4 regions of the Bacillus sp. PK5-006 genome follow, and region 1 is predicted to be linked to each of the others. Evidence: riboswitches for the same ligand, from Rfam matches in the RefSeq annotation. Region 1 holds a riboswitch; each other region holds the start of a gene.
What was found. A riboswitch is a leader RNA that binds a small molecule or an ion and turns the genes downstream of it on or off. The one in region 1 is predicted to bind thiamine pyrophosphate.

Region 1 (3,167 bases):
GTTTTATTTTTCTGATGTTTTTAAGTGGACTTGAAATAGATTTTTCTTCTTTTGAGTCAAAGAAGAAAGCACGAGAACTCCCAAATGGTTTAAAAGAACCAAATACATTTAAAGCAGCCACCATGATTTTTCTTGGGGTATTTTGTATGTCTTTTATCCTGTCCTATGCGTTTGTACTCGCAGGGTTTATCCAAAATGCCTTTTTAATGACGCTCATTATCTCTACCATTTCATTAGGCGTAGTGGTGCCAACCTTAAAAGAGGAAAAGTTGATGCAGACGAATATCGGTCAAATCATTCTGCTTGTAGCTGTCATTGCCGATTTGGTCACGATGATTTTGCTTGCTGTGTTTTCCTCCATTTATGGAGATGGAACAGGGAACATGTGGCTCCTGCTCTTATTATTTGCTGCAGGCATTCTTCTTTATTTATTTGGCCGCGTATTTAAGACTAAGTCAATTTTTCAGTCGATGTCTAAAGGAACCGTGCAAATTGGGACAAGGGCAATCTTTACTCTCATTATAGTCTTAGTTGCCTTATCTGAATCACTCGGGGCTGAAAATATTCTAGGGGCGTTTTTAGCTGGCGTGCTTGTGTCCCTTCTTTCGCCAAATAAAGAACTCGTTCAGCAGCTGGACTCATTTGGCTACGGATTTTTAATCCCGATCTTTTTTGTGATGGTCGGAGTGGATCTAAATATATGGGCACTGTTTAAGGATCCGACGATTATGATCATGATTCCGCTTCTGTTTATTGCACTGCTTATAAGTAAGCTCATCCCGATTCTTTATTTGAAAAAATGGTATGACATGAAAAAGGTCATTGGCTCTGGCTTTTTATTAACTTCAACTTTATCTCTCGTCATTGCAGCTGCGACGATTGGTGAGCGGCTCGGTGTCATTGATCATAAAATGTCAGGAGCGCTGATTTTAGTTGCTGTGTTAACAAGTATTTTAACACCTGTTTGGTTTAAAGCGCTGTTTAAAAAAGAACAAGCGGCAAGCCATAAGAAGCGTGTGACCTTTATTGGTGCAAATCAGCTGACTTTACCTGTCACACTTGACTTACATCAGGATGAATATGATATTCGGATTTTGCATGTATTTCAAGAAAATAAGGAAGCGCTGCTGGCAGACTCTATCTTTGAAGTCGAATCAATTGAACAATACGATGATGAGACGCTGAGAAAGGCAGGCGTCGGCCAAGAAGATGTTCTTGTCGTCGCAACAGGCAGTGAGACGAAAAATAAGGAAATTGCTTTATTTGCAAAAGAAGAAGGTTCAAAACAAGTCATTGCAAGTGTCAACAAAGCAGAGGCAGAGCTGATATTGAAGGAAGCGGGAATTGATACGTTTTCTACTTTCCTGTCATCTAAAACGGTGCTAAGAGCTTTGATTGAAGCACCTGATGCGATTCGATTGCTAACAAATGAGGATTCTTCTTTGTATCAAATTCAAATGAACAATCATCGTTATCATAATGTCATGCTGAGAGAATTTCCTTTCACCGGTGATTTGGTATTTGTCCGCATTTTTAGAGGGGTAGACAGCTTAGTACCGCATGGCGATACGACACTTAGAAGCGGCGACCGTGTGCTTGTATCGGGCTCCCGAGAGTATGTGGCAGGACTAAGAGCCCAATTAGAATGACAATGAACCCTTGACCAATGAACAATTCCTGATTAAGATAGAGGTACAACATCATATATTTGATCCACTAGGGGAGTCCTTTAAAAGGGCTGAGATAAAAGTGTCGACTTTTAGACCCTCATTACCTGAACAGGTTCATACCTGCGTAGGGAAGTGGTGCGGTTTTTGACTATGCTTTTTACAAATTCCAAGCCACTTTCCACGCGGAAAGTGGCTTTTTTATATGGAAAAACAGGAGGAGAGGAACATGACGTTTTCAACAGAATGTAAAGAGGCTGCAGCAACATGGTGGAATGGAAGCTTTACACATCCTTTTGTCAAAGGGATTGGAGATGGCACACTTTCACTCGATCGTTTCACCTATTACGTGATGCAGGATTCTTATTATTTAACTCATTTTGCAAAGGTGCAGGCATATGGAGCGGCGATAAGTGATGACTTACATACGACGGGCAGAATGGCGTATCATGCCCAGGGCACGTATGAAGCAGAGCTGTCGCTGCATAGGAAATTTACAGAGCTTCTGCAAATTTCTGATGAAGCCATTGAGAACTTTAAGCCTTCTCCCACTGCTTATGCGTATACCTCTCATATGTACCGATCTGTAAAAAGCGGACGGTTTGAAGAGATTTTAGCCGCATTATTACCGTGTTACTGGCTCTATTATGAGGTAGGTGAAAAGCTGAAACAAACAACACCTGACCATCCAATTTACCAAGAATGGATTTTGACATACGGAGGCGATTGGTTTAAGGAACTCGTCTTCGAACAGGTGAACCGCTTTGATGAACTAGCAGAAAAAGCACCAGACCATGTACGGGCCAATATGAAAGAAAATTTCGTGATTTCAAGCTATTATGAATATCACTTTTGGGAGATGGCGTATCAAAAAGAAATGTGGCAAACAGCATGCTTAGATGGGGTTGGTGCAAATGGAACTCCACGCAGTGACAAATGATTCCCTTCCTGCGGGTGAACTGATCAAACAAATAAAAGTTATAGCGTCTGAAGTGGATTTTATTCATATTCGTGAACGGTCTAAAACTGCGAGTGAGCTTGTTGATCTCGTGAAGAATCTCCTTTTAGAAGGTGTACCGAAAGAAAAGCTCGTGATCAATGACAGAGTAGACGTTGCACTGCTTACCAATATTCACAGGGTGCATCTCCCAGGCCACAGCTTTTCGCCAAAAGAACTGCGAAAAAAATTTCCTCATCTTCATGCGGGAGTATCTGTCCATTCGATAGAAGAAGCGAAAGCAGCAGAGAAAAATGGAGCAGAGTATGTCATGTTTGGGCACATATATGCTACCTCTTGTAAACCAGGACTTCAGGCAAGAGGTGTACAGCTTGTGAAAGAACTGACTTCTGAACTAACAATTCCAGTGGTGGCCATCGGCGGGGTGACCCCAGAACGAGTTCCAGAATTGAAACAAGCAAATGTGAAAGGAATTGCTGTCATGTCTGGGATTTTTGCTCATCATCAGCCGCGTATGATGGCACAAGCATTTTTTGAAAAGG
Region 2 (3,167 bases), 1.4 Mb from region 1:
AATGGCAAATCATTTATCGAAGGCAAAAAAATCACAGGCTTCACAAACGAAGAAGAGGAAGCCGTTCAGCTGACATCAAAAGTTCCATTTTTATTGGAAACAAAACTTCGTGAGCAGGGGGCAGCGTTTGAAAAAGGAGATGCCTTTGCGCCATTTGCTGTTGTTGACGGACAAATCATCACTGGACAAAACCCGGGATCAAGTGCAGAAACAGCACGCTTGTTTGTCAAAACCATTGCATAAAACGATCAAAACCAGTCGTAACTCATGCGGCTGGTTTTTTTGTTATAAAAATGTCCCAAAAAAGACCAAAACAATAATGAGAATAATGGTAAAATAATCACAGGGTAAAAAACCCAAATGAGGAAAAAGGGGATGTTCCTGTGAGAGCATTTTATGTCAAAATCACCGCAGCTTTACTGTCTGTTTTACTCGTCGCAACAGGTTTGTTTTCACCAGCATTAAAAGCAGAAGAAGCACCGAAATCAGAAGGGAAAATATCACCACTGACGGAAAAAGCGATTCAGCAAGTCCAAGAGTCGTTTTTGAAGCAGGATGAAGGAACCGCTATTCAACAGAAGCAAGTGAAAAAATCATTTAAAGTGAATAAGAAGAAAGGAATTAATATCAAACGAAAAGCTGCTAAAGAAGGCAAAATGCGCACGTCTGCCGTTCGCTCCATTGATGGACTAGCTATTAATCAATCGGCTGTCTTAACAGAGGACGATCCAGTTGATTTATGGTTTTTAAGCACATCTTCACCTCAGGCACTCATCAGCCGAATTACCTCTTCAAACCCTGATTATTTTGTTCAATTATTTGTTGTTGATTATGAAACAGGACAAGCCTACCCGACAGATTTAATTCAACCGGCAGGCAGCCTGCTTGGATTGACCAATTTACCAGCAGGTGATTATGCATTCGGTATTACAAGCGGCGGAGAATTTGGAGACTCCTACACGATACAAGTGAATGCAAAAAACCCGCCCAATTTCACGGGGGCTGTATCCCTTTCGTCCACCTTGCAATATTTTGTAGCTGAGTATGCAAACGGTGATGTATTTGCAAATGGTACAAAAGTGTACAATAAGCAAACAAAGACCGCCGATTATAAATGGGAGCGTGTGTTTTACTTCTCATATGATGGAAAATATGAACAGAGAACTCATTCTGTTGACAGTGTAAAAGTGAAAAGTATTTCAGCACCAGTGTCGTACTCCGCTCCATATGCAAGTTCCTCTGAGGCCATTCTCGTCTACTTAGATGTGGAGACTTTATTTATGTATCATGAATCATCGTTTGCTAGCGGGCAGTACTACCATAGTAGCTTTGTTGATACACTCGGGAAGACAACACCAAGACGCTTAGATATTGATGATATGACAAATTACGGTGATCATATTTTAGCTGTAGATTTAAAAACAGGAAAGCCGATTGATTTCTTCAGTGTGCTGAATTTCTACTATGCTGCAGGGATCGAGAAGCTGCCAACAATCAGAACGTTGAATTAAGAAAGGCGGTTGACATCAAATCGCCACATGTGTAGAGTAAAGATAATTAAATGACAAAAGTCCACTAGGGGAGTCATGTATGACTGAGACAAGAGAAAATCTTGGACCCTTTGAACCTGATCTAGTTCGTACTAGCGGAGGGAAGTGGAGCTGGACCTTGTCTTATTCATGATTGAATCGATAAGAAGGCCGCTCCATTTGGGGTGGCTTTTTCATTTATTCAACTGAAGAAGAGGAGGCTTTTTTTATGACATTTTCTACGCAATTAAGGAAAGAAGCAGAACCGTTATTTGAAGCCATTTATCAGCATCCGTTCGTCAGAGGCCTGGCAGCAGGAAAGCTGGAAAAGGAACAAATCATTCATTACGTCAAACAAGATGCAGAATACTTACAAGCATTCATTAAAATTTATGCAGCAGCGCTCAGCAGATGTACAGACAGGGAGGATATTGCGTTTTTCCATCAGCAGATTGCGTTTGTACTAGATAGTGAGACGCACCCTCATCAAAACCTTTGCCGAGTGGCAGGGGTAGCATATGATGAGCTCCAAGGTGCTTCTTTGGCTCCGAGTGCTCACCACTATATTCATCACATGCTGCAAGTTGCGCAAGAAGGTACGCTTGGTGAAATCATCGCTGTCCTGCTTCCATGTCCTTGGACATATTGGGAGATAGGGAAACGAATGCTCACAGATGTGCAGCCAGACCCTTCACATCCGTTTTATGAGTGGATCACGTTTTATGGAGGATTAACTGATTCTGTTACAGGTGAGCTTTGCAAGCGGCTCGATCAGTTGGCGGAAGCAGCAAGTGAGAAGGAAAAGGAAAAAATGAAACAGCACTTTATCTTAAGCTGCCAGCTCGAGTACAAGTTTTGGGAAATGGCCTTCACTGTTGAAGAGTGGCCAGTTCAACTGGAGGTGCATTCATCATGACATGGAAGATGAAAGAAGTCGTCCTTGCGGTGATTTTATCCGTTGCGTGCGGTGTGATCTATTTAGGGTGGTCCACGCTATACTTACCGATTACAGCACTTGTTGGCCCAGCAGGAGGCAACATCATGTTTGGAATATGGGTCATTGCAAGTCCAATCGTTGCATATATCATTCAAAAGCCGGGGGCTGCTCTGATTGCAGAAACAGCCGCCGCTGCTGTGGAATTATTGACCGGCAGCCACTTCGGACTTTCAGCTCTGTTAATTGGTGTATGCCAAGGACTCGGAGCAGAAATCGCCTTCGCTCTTTTTGGTTATAAACGATATCGCATGTGGACACTGATGCTCTCTGGTGCCTTTGCCGCTATCGGAGCGATGGCGTACAGTCTCGTGGCAAATGGCTTTGGTTATTACACGCCTCAAGTTTTACTTATGACCCTTGTGACTCAAATGATCAGTGGAATGATACTTGGCGGCTGCCTTGCGAAAGTGGTGGTAGACGCACTATCCAAAACAGGTGTACTGAATCAATATGCCATCATGAAAGAAAAACGAAACAAAGGTGAACAGCATGAATTCATTTCTCGCGTGCAATGAACTCTCTGTCCGTTTTTATGAACAGCCTAAGCCCGTTTTGCATCAAATCTCCCTTACGATTCAAAAAGGGGAAAAGGTGCTTATTTTAGGACCGAGCGGAAGCGGGAAATCTACGCTCATTTCGGT
Region 3 (3,167 bases), 1.6 Mb from region 1:
CACTTGAAGGGACGTTTGTCGCAGAAGATGCGGAAGGCGTATTTGGTTTTGCTTCTTTCGGAAAACAACGTGACGAACGTTATTCTACATATGATGGAGAGCTGTATGCCATCTATTTATTACAACAGAAACAGAAATCAGGTGCGGGTATTGCCTTAATTGCTAAAGGTGTCGATTATTTAATAGAAAAAGGGTATCAGAAGTTGATGCTATGGGTGTTTGAACAAAATTCGGCAAAACAATTTTATCAAAAACTTCAACCTAGTTTTGTCGTTACCAGCCAGTTCGAGCTGGCTGGCGAGAACCATAATGAAATAGGGTATGGATGGGAGCTGTCTATATTGAATAACCATGTACAGCGAATTAAATCGTCAGCTTCCAGTAATAATGAGAGAAAAAAGTGAAGAGCACAGCAAGCAGCATGTAAGAAATAAACGGTGAAGCTTCTACTTTTCCTTTCACGCCTGCTATTTTTAAAGCTTCATAGAAACTTGCCAAAAAATAAGCAAGACTGAGAATATAACAGCACAGCATAATGGAGTAAGGGCTCATTGTCGTACCTCCAGCATGAAATCTTCTATTATTAATAGATTCCATGGAGCAGCAAATTATGCATAAAAAAATAACCAGCTGAAATCAGCCGGTTATTTTTGATGAGGAAAAACCAAACGAGATGCACTTGGGATGAGTATGCAAAGAACGATACTGCAAATAATAAATGAAGGAACCATATATGTGCTGTTATAAATTAAAGAGTAGACCCATCCTGGTGTTCCTTTCGGTGCATATTGAGAAAAGAAAACGACGCCAGAAATAAAGAACGTCAGCAGCCTGAAGAAACTAGCAATAAAAACAGCTAGGGTAATATAGAAGAATTGCTGTTTTCGCTTTTGATCCTGAATGGCTTTTTTGATCAGTCCAGAAAACAGGCCGCTTAAAGAAATGACAACAGATGCAACGAAGTAATCGAGGAATCCTTGAACAGGTGTAGCGATGATCGGGCTATTCATCAGCTGAAGACCTGCGATTAACACACCGATGATAAATCCGGTAGATATTCCCCATCTAATAGACATGAGAATGACGGGAATCATAATCAGCGCAAGAGAACCGCCATTAGGCATTCTTAAAAAGAGACCTGATAAGTAATCTAATACAAGTGCAAGTGAAGTCATAATTGCGATTTCCATCAGTCGGACCAATTGATTTGATTGCTGCATAAAAAAATCTCCTTTTTCATGAATTGAGCAAGGAGAGACCGTGTAAGGATGAGTATGTTATTCATAGAAAAACATATCGATTTGAATACACCGTATGTATTCAAGTGATTCCACATTCCTACTTCAGTATTAACTGACAGGTTCAAAGGGTCAGAACAACGAATGTTCACTCTCAGCACAAAGCTCCCCCTGCGGTTATTTAGTTTCAATCTATTATAAATATACTAAAGACCCGCAGGATCAACAATAGATAATTCCCGAGATAAGTAGCATTTGTATCAATATATAGGAAGAGATAAGGAAAAATAAATTATTTAGAAAAAATACTTGTTTCTTCTTTCAAAAGGTGTTATATTTGTATTCGCCGCTGAAACAGCGCGGTTGATAAATAACATTAAGAAAAAAGTTGTTGACTTTATCTTGATAGAATGTTATATTAATAAAGTCGCCTCTGAGAGACGACGAAGATGATCTTTGAAAACTAAACAAGACAAAACGTACCTGTTAATTCGAGTTTTTATAAAAAAATCCTATGATACTTCATAGGTAGTCAGTCAAACTGGCGAGGCAGGAAGTGATCACATGCTAAGTTCGCTACATCGTGTAGCAGCGCATGTGTGATATGCATCCTGCATACCTCGGAGAGTTTGATCCTGGCTCAGGACGAACGCTGGCGGCGTGCCTAATACATGCAAGTCGAGCGGACGGAAGGGAGCTTGCTCCCGGATGTTAGCGGCGGACGGGTGAGTAACACGTGGGTAACCTGCCTGTAAGACTGGGATAACTCCGGGAAACCGGAGCTAATACCGGATAGTTCCTTGAACCGCATGGTTCAAGGATGAAAGACGGTTTCGGCTGTCACTTACAGATGGACCCGCGGCGCATTAGCTAGTTGGTGGGGTAATGGCTCACCAAGGCGACGATGCGTAGCCGACCTGAGAGGGTGATCGGCCACACTGGGACTGAGACACGGCCCAGACTCCTACGGGAGGCAGCAGTAGGGAATCTTCCGCAATGGACGAAAGTCTGACGGAGCAACGCCGCGTGAGTGATGAAGGTTTTCGGATCGTAAAGCTCTGTTGTTAGGGAAGAACAAGTGCGAGAGTAACTGCTCGCACCTTGACGGTACCTAACCAGAAAGCCACGGCTAACTACGTGCCAGCAGCCGCGGTAATACGTAGGTGGCAAGCGTTGTCCGGAATTATTGGGCGTAAAGGGCTCGCAGGCGGTTTCTTAAGTCTGATGTGAAAGCCCCCGGCTCAACCGGGGAGGGTCATTGGAAACTGGGAAACTTGAGTGCAGAAGAGGAGAGTGGAATTCCACGTGTAGCGGTGAAATGCGTAGAGATGTGGAGGAACACCAGTGGCGAAGGCGACTCTCTGGTCTGTAACTGACGCTGAGGAGCGAAAGCGTGGGGAGCGAACAGGATTAGATACCCTGGTAGTCCACGCCGTAAACGATGAGTGCTAAGTGTTAGGGGGTTTCCGCCCCTTAGTGCTGCAGCTAACGCATTAAGCACTCCGCCTGGGGAGTACGGTCGCAAGACTGAAACTCAAAGGAATTGACGGGGGCCCGCACAAGCGGTGGAGCATGTGGTTTAATTCGAAGCAACGCGAAGAACCTTACCAGGTCTTGACATCCTCTGACAACCTTAGAGATAGGGCTTTCCCTTTGGGGACAGAGTGACAGGTGGTGCATGGTTGTCGTCAGCTCGTGTCGTGAGATGTTGGGTTAAGTCCCGCAACGAGCGCAACCCTTGATCTTAGTTGCCAGCATTTAGTTGGGCACTCTAAGGTGACTGCCGGTGACAAACCGGAGGAAGGTGGGGATGACGTCAAATCATCATGCCCCTTATGACCTGGGCTACACACGTGCTACAATGGACAGAACAAAGGGCTGCGAGACCGCAAGGTTTAGCCAATCCCATAAATCTGTTCTCAGTTCGGA
Region 4 (3,167 bases), 1.3 Mb from region 1:
CAACAAATGTTGATTACCGTACACGTCCTCAAGCTGATGATCGAATGCCTCTCACAGGTGGAGATGGACGCTACAGTCATGGAGATATGAACTATCATAATCAAATGTCGTTCTCAGGCTACGATAAACAAGAGAACATCCAGCGTTCAAGAAAAATTGCCAACCGTATCAATAAAATGAATCACGTGGCAGACTCTCAAGTCATGGTGACGGATGAGAATGTGTATATTGCCATTAAATCAGATGGCCGCCTGACGTCAGAAGGCGTATCACAAGTAGAAGAAGCAGCGACTCGTTATGCGGATGGAAGAGCAGTCCAAGTCATAAAAGATGAAGGTGCATTCACACGCTTTAGAGACATGAGAAGAACGCAATTTGAAACAGGCCAAACAGGCATGACCCGATAGTTTGACACAAAAAGGCTAAAGTTCATTACGAACTTTAGCCTTTTCTTAAAAATAAACCTTGATGCCTATATAAAATTCGTAAAAGAAATAACAGCCAAACCCTAGTAATAAAATACCAGCAATAATGGATGTCCACTTGATCATCGTTCGATTCATCACTTTTCTTGTTAAGGATACAAGTGTGAGAAGACCGATGTCATGAAGGAGAATCCCTGCCAAAATACCGCCGGCAGCCAGCATAAATTCAGATGAATCTGTTTTTGTATACGCATCCGCAAGTACAGCACCAAAAACAGAAACCCAGAACACAAGATTTCCAGGAGATACCGCCACGAGCAAGCCGTTACGATATGTTTTTGCGAATGATTTATTGACCTTTTCTCCTGCTAAATGGATATCTTGATCCGCATTTTTAATGGAATCGTATGCGAGAATCATTAAAAATACAGCTCCGATCAGCCAGAGCGGGATTTGAACAAACGGCAAAGATAAAAACTGAGCAAATCCAGCATATAAAGCCAAAATAAGTAATAAGTCTATGGTCATACCGCCTGCTCCGACAGTTAAACCATGAAAGAATCCGTTTTTGAGTCCCTGTTTTGTCATTTCAACCGTGATTGCTCCAACAGGCAGAGCAATTGAGAATCCTACGACGATAAATGTGAGAAATGTTTGCAATCGACTAGAACTTCCTTTGATTAAATTGTATAAAAATTCTCCGTTTAGATTAATTATACATAATAGGAGAAAAGGATCAATGTTTATTTCAGATTTGATTGAAATGATAGAGATAAATGATGTATAGAAGACTGTATATCAACATGATCCATAACGCTTGTAGGGGAAAGGAACTATTTTCCTGAATCTTCTTTTCTTCATGATGTCTCTGTGCTACACTGATGTGGAAATCAATAAAAGTGACTAGGGGTGCCCGTAAATGGGCTGAGAGAGAAGCATAAACTTCTTAACCCTTTGGACCTGATCTGGCTCGTACCAGCGTGGGGAAGTTGAAGATGATGCATGTATCCTATCAATGATATGCATGTTTATTTCTGACGACGAAACCAGGTTCTTTAAATAGAGCCTGGTTTTTTGCTGGTGCTGATTCCATCCTGTCCGGTGACAAGAAGAAAAGGAGAGAACAGCAAATGAAGGAAAAGAAAAGTGTCCCATCCAACCAATCATTATTATCCAGCTTTGACGGCAGCCGAAAGGTGTATGAGAAAGGATCAAGGCCCGATATCTTAGTACCGAAAAGAGAGATTGTGCTCTCACATACTGTGACAGAGGCGGGCGACATAAAAAATGAACCAGTCCGAGTATACGATACGAGTGGACCGTACACTGATGAGAACGTTCATATTGACGTCACAAAAGGATTAAAGCGTCTTAGAGCAGCATGGATAGAAGAAAGAGGAGATACAGAAAGCTATGAAGGGCGTCATGTAAAACCGGAAGATAACGGATATCGGTCAAGGGAGAAGGAGTCCTTCCATTCTGTCCAAACTGATTTTCATCATAAGCCGCTCCGCGCGAAACAAGGAGCACGCGTGACGCAAATGCATTATGCCAAAAAAGGCATCATTACGCCTGAAATGGAGTTTATCGCAATAAGAGAAGAGCTAAGCCCTGAGTTCGTTAGAGAGGAAGTAGCGAGCGGAAGAGCCGTTATTCCTTCGAATATTAACCATCCAGAAAGTGAACCAATGATTATCGGAAGGAATTTTCATGTCAAAATCAATGCGAATATTGGCAATTCAGCTGTCACGTCATCCATTAATGAAGAGGTAGAAAAGATGACGTGGGCGATCAGATGGGGGGCAGACACAATGATGGATCTGTCTACTGGAAAGGATATTCATACAACGAGAGAATGGATCATTCGGAATTGCCCAGTTCCAGTAGGAACCGTTCCTATCTATCAGGCCCTTGAAAAAGTGAATGGAGTCGCAGAAGATTTGACGTGGGACGTGTACAGGGACACATTAATTGAACAAGCAGAACAAGGTGTAGATTATTTTACAATTCATGCGGGCGTGCTGTTAAGATATATTCCGCTCACAGTTGATCGGGTGACCGGAATTGTTTCAAGAGGCGGGGCAATTATGGCAAGATGGTGTCTTGCTCATCATCAAGAGAATTTCCTCTACACTCACTTCGAAGACATTTGTGAAATTATGAAAACGTATGATATTGCCTTTTCACTTGGAGATGGACTAAGACCAGGTTCGATTGCTGATGCCAATGATGAGGCGCAGTTTGCAGAGCTGGAAACGTTAGGTGAGTTAACAGAGATCGCTTGGAAACATGATGTGCAGGTGATGATTGAAGGGCCCGGTCATGTGCCAATGGATAAAATTAAAGAGAATGTGGACAAGCAAATGGACATTTGCAAGGAAGCCCCATTTTATACGTTAGGGCCTCTTACAACAGATATTGCGCCGGGGTATGATCACATTACATCAGCCATCGGTGCGGCCATGATCGGCTGGTACGGAACAGCCATGCTATGCTATGTAACGCCAAAAGAGCATTTAGGTCTGCCGAATAAAGAAGATGTGAGAGAAGGCGTAATCGCCTATAAAATTGCCGCACATGCGGCTGATCTAGCAAAAGGACATCCTGCGGCTCAAAAGCGCGATGATGCTTTATCGAAAGCGAGATTTGAATTTAGGTGGCGGGACCAATTTAACCTGTCACTTGATCCAGAAAGAGCCTTGGCGTTCCATGATGAAACATTGCCTGCCGAAGGTGCTAAGA

Region 2: it holds a riboswitch for thiamine pyrophosphate, as region 1 does, so the genes downstream of both, tenA (thiaminase II) here and tenA (thiaminase II) in region 1, are expected to answer to the same signal.
Region 3: it holds a riboswitch for thiamine pyrophosphate, as region 1 does, so the genes downstream of both, thiT (energy-coupled thiamine transporter ThiT) here and tenA (thiaminase II) in region 1, are expected to answer to the same signal.
Region 4: it holds a riboswitch for thiamine pyrophosphate, as region 1 does, so the genes downstream of both, thiC (phosphomethylpyrimidine synthase ThiC) here and tenA (thiaminase II) in region 1, are expected to answer to the same signal.

The regions. Positions count from the first base shown of each region.
Region 1 covers NZ_CP096414.1:2,537,214-2,540,380, reverse strand. The annotation lists gene M1D84_RS13230 (monovalent cation:proton antiporter family protein) at 1-1,649, shown strand, start outside; TPP riboswitch at 1,709-1,818, shown strand; gene tenA (thiaminase II) at 1,897-2,607, shown strand; gene tenI (thiazole tautomerase TenI) at 2,582-3,167, shown strand, end outside.
Region 2 covers NZ_CP096414.1:167,785-170,951, forward strand. The annotation lists gene M1D84_RS00805 (type 1 glutamine amidotransferase domain-containing protein) at 1-243, shown strand, start outside; gene M1D84_RS00810 (hypothetical protein) at 384-1,511, shown strand; TPP riboswitch at 1,568-1,671, shown strand; gene tenA (thiaminase II) at 1,759-2,445, shown strand; gene M1D84_RS00820 (ECF transporter S component) at 2,442-3,041, shown strand; gene M1D84_RS00825 (ABC transporter ATP-binding protein) at 3,016-3,167, shown strand, end outside.
Region 3 covers NZ_CP096414.1:947,290-950,456, forward strand. The annotation lists gene M1D84_RS04795 (GNAT family N-acetyltransferase) at 1-404, shown strand, start outside; gene M1D84_RS04800 (hypothetical protein) at 364-552, opposite strand; gene thiT (energy-coupled thiamine transporter ThiT) at 645-1,220, opposite strand; TPP riboswitch at 1,319-1,420, opposite strand; rRNA gene M1D84_RS04810 (16S ribosomal RNA) at 1,856-3,167, shown strand, end outside.
Region 4 covers NZ_CP096414.1:1,261,912-1,265,078, forward strand. The annotation lists gene M1D84_RS06445 (YhcN/YlaJ family sporulation lipoprotein) at 1-407, shown strand, start outside; gene M1D84_RS06450 (LysE family transporter) at 453-1,085, opposite strand; TPP riboswitch at 1,321-1,429, shown strand; gene thiC (phosphomethylpyrimidine synthase ThiC) at 1,556-3,167, shown strand, end outside.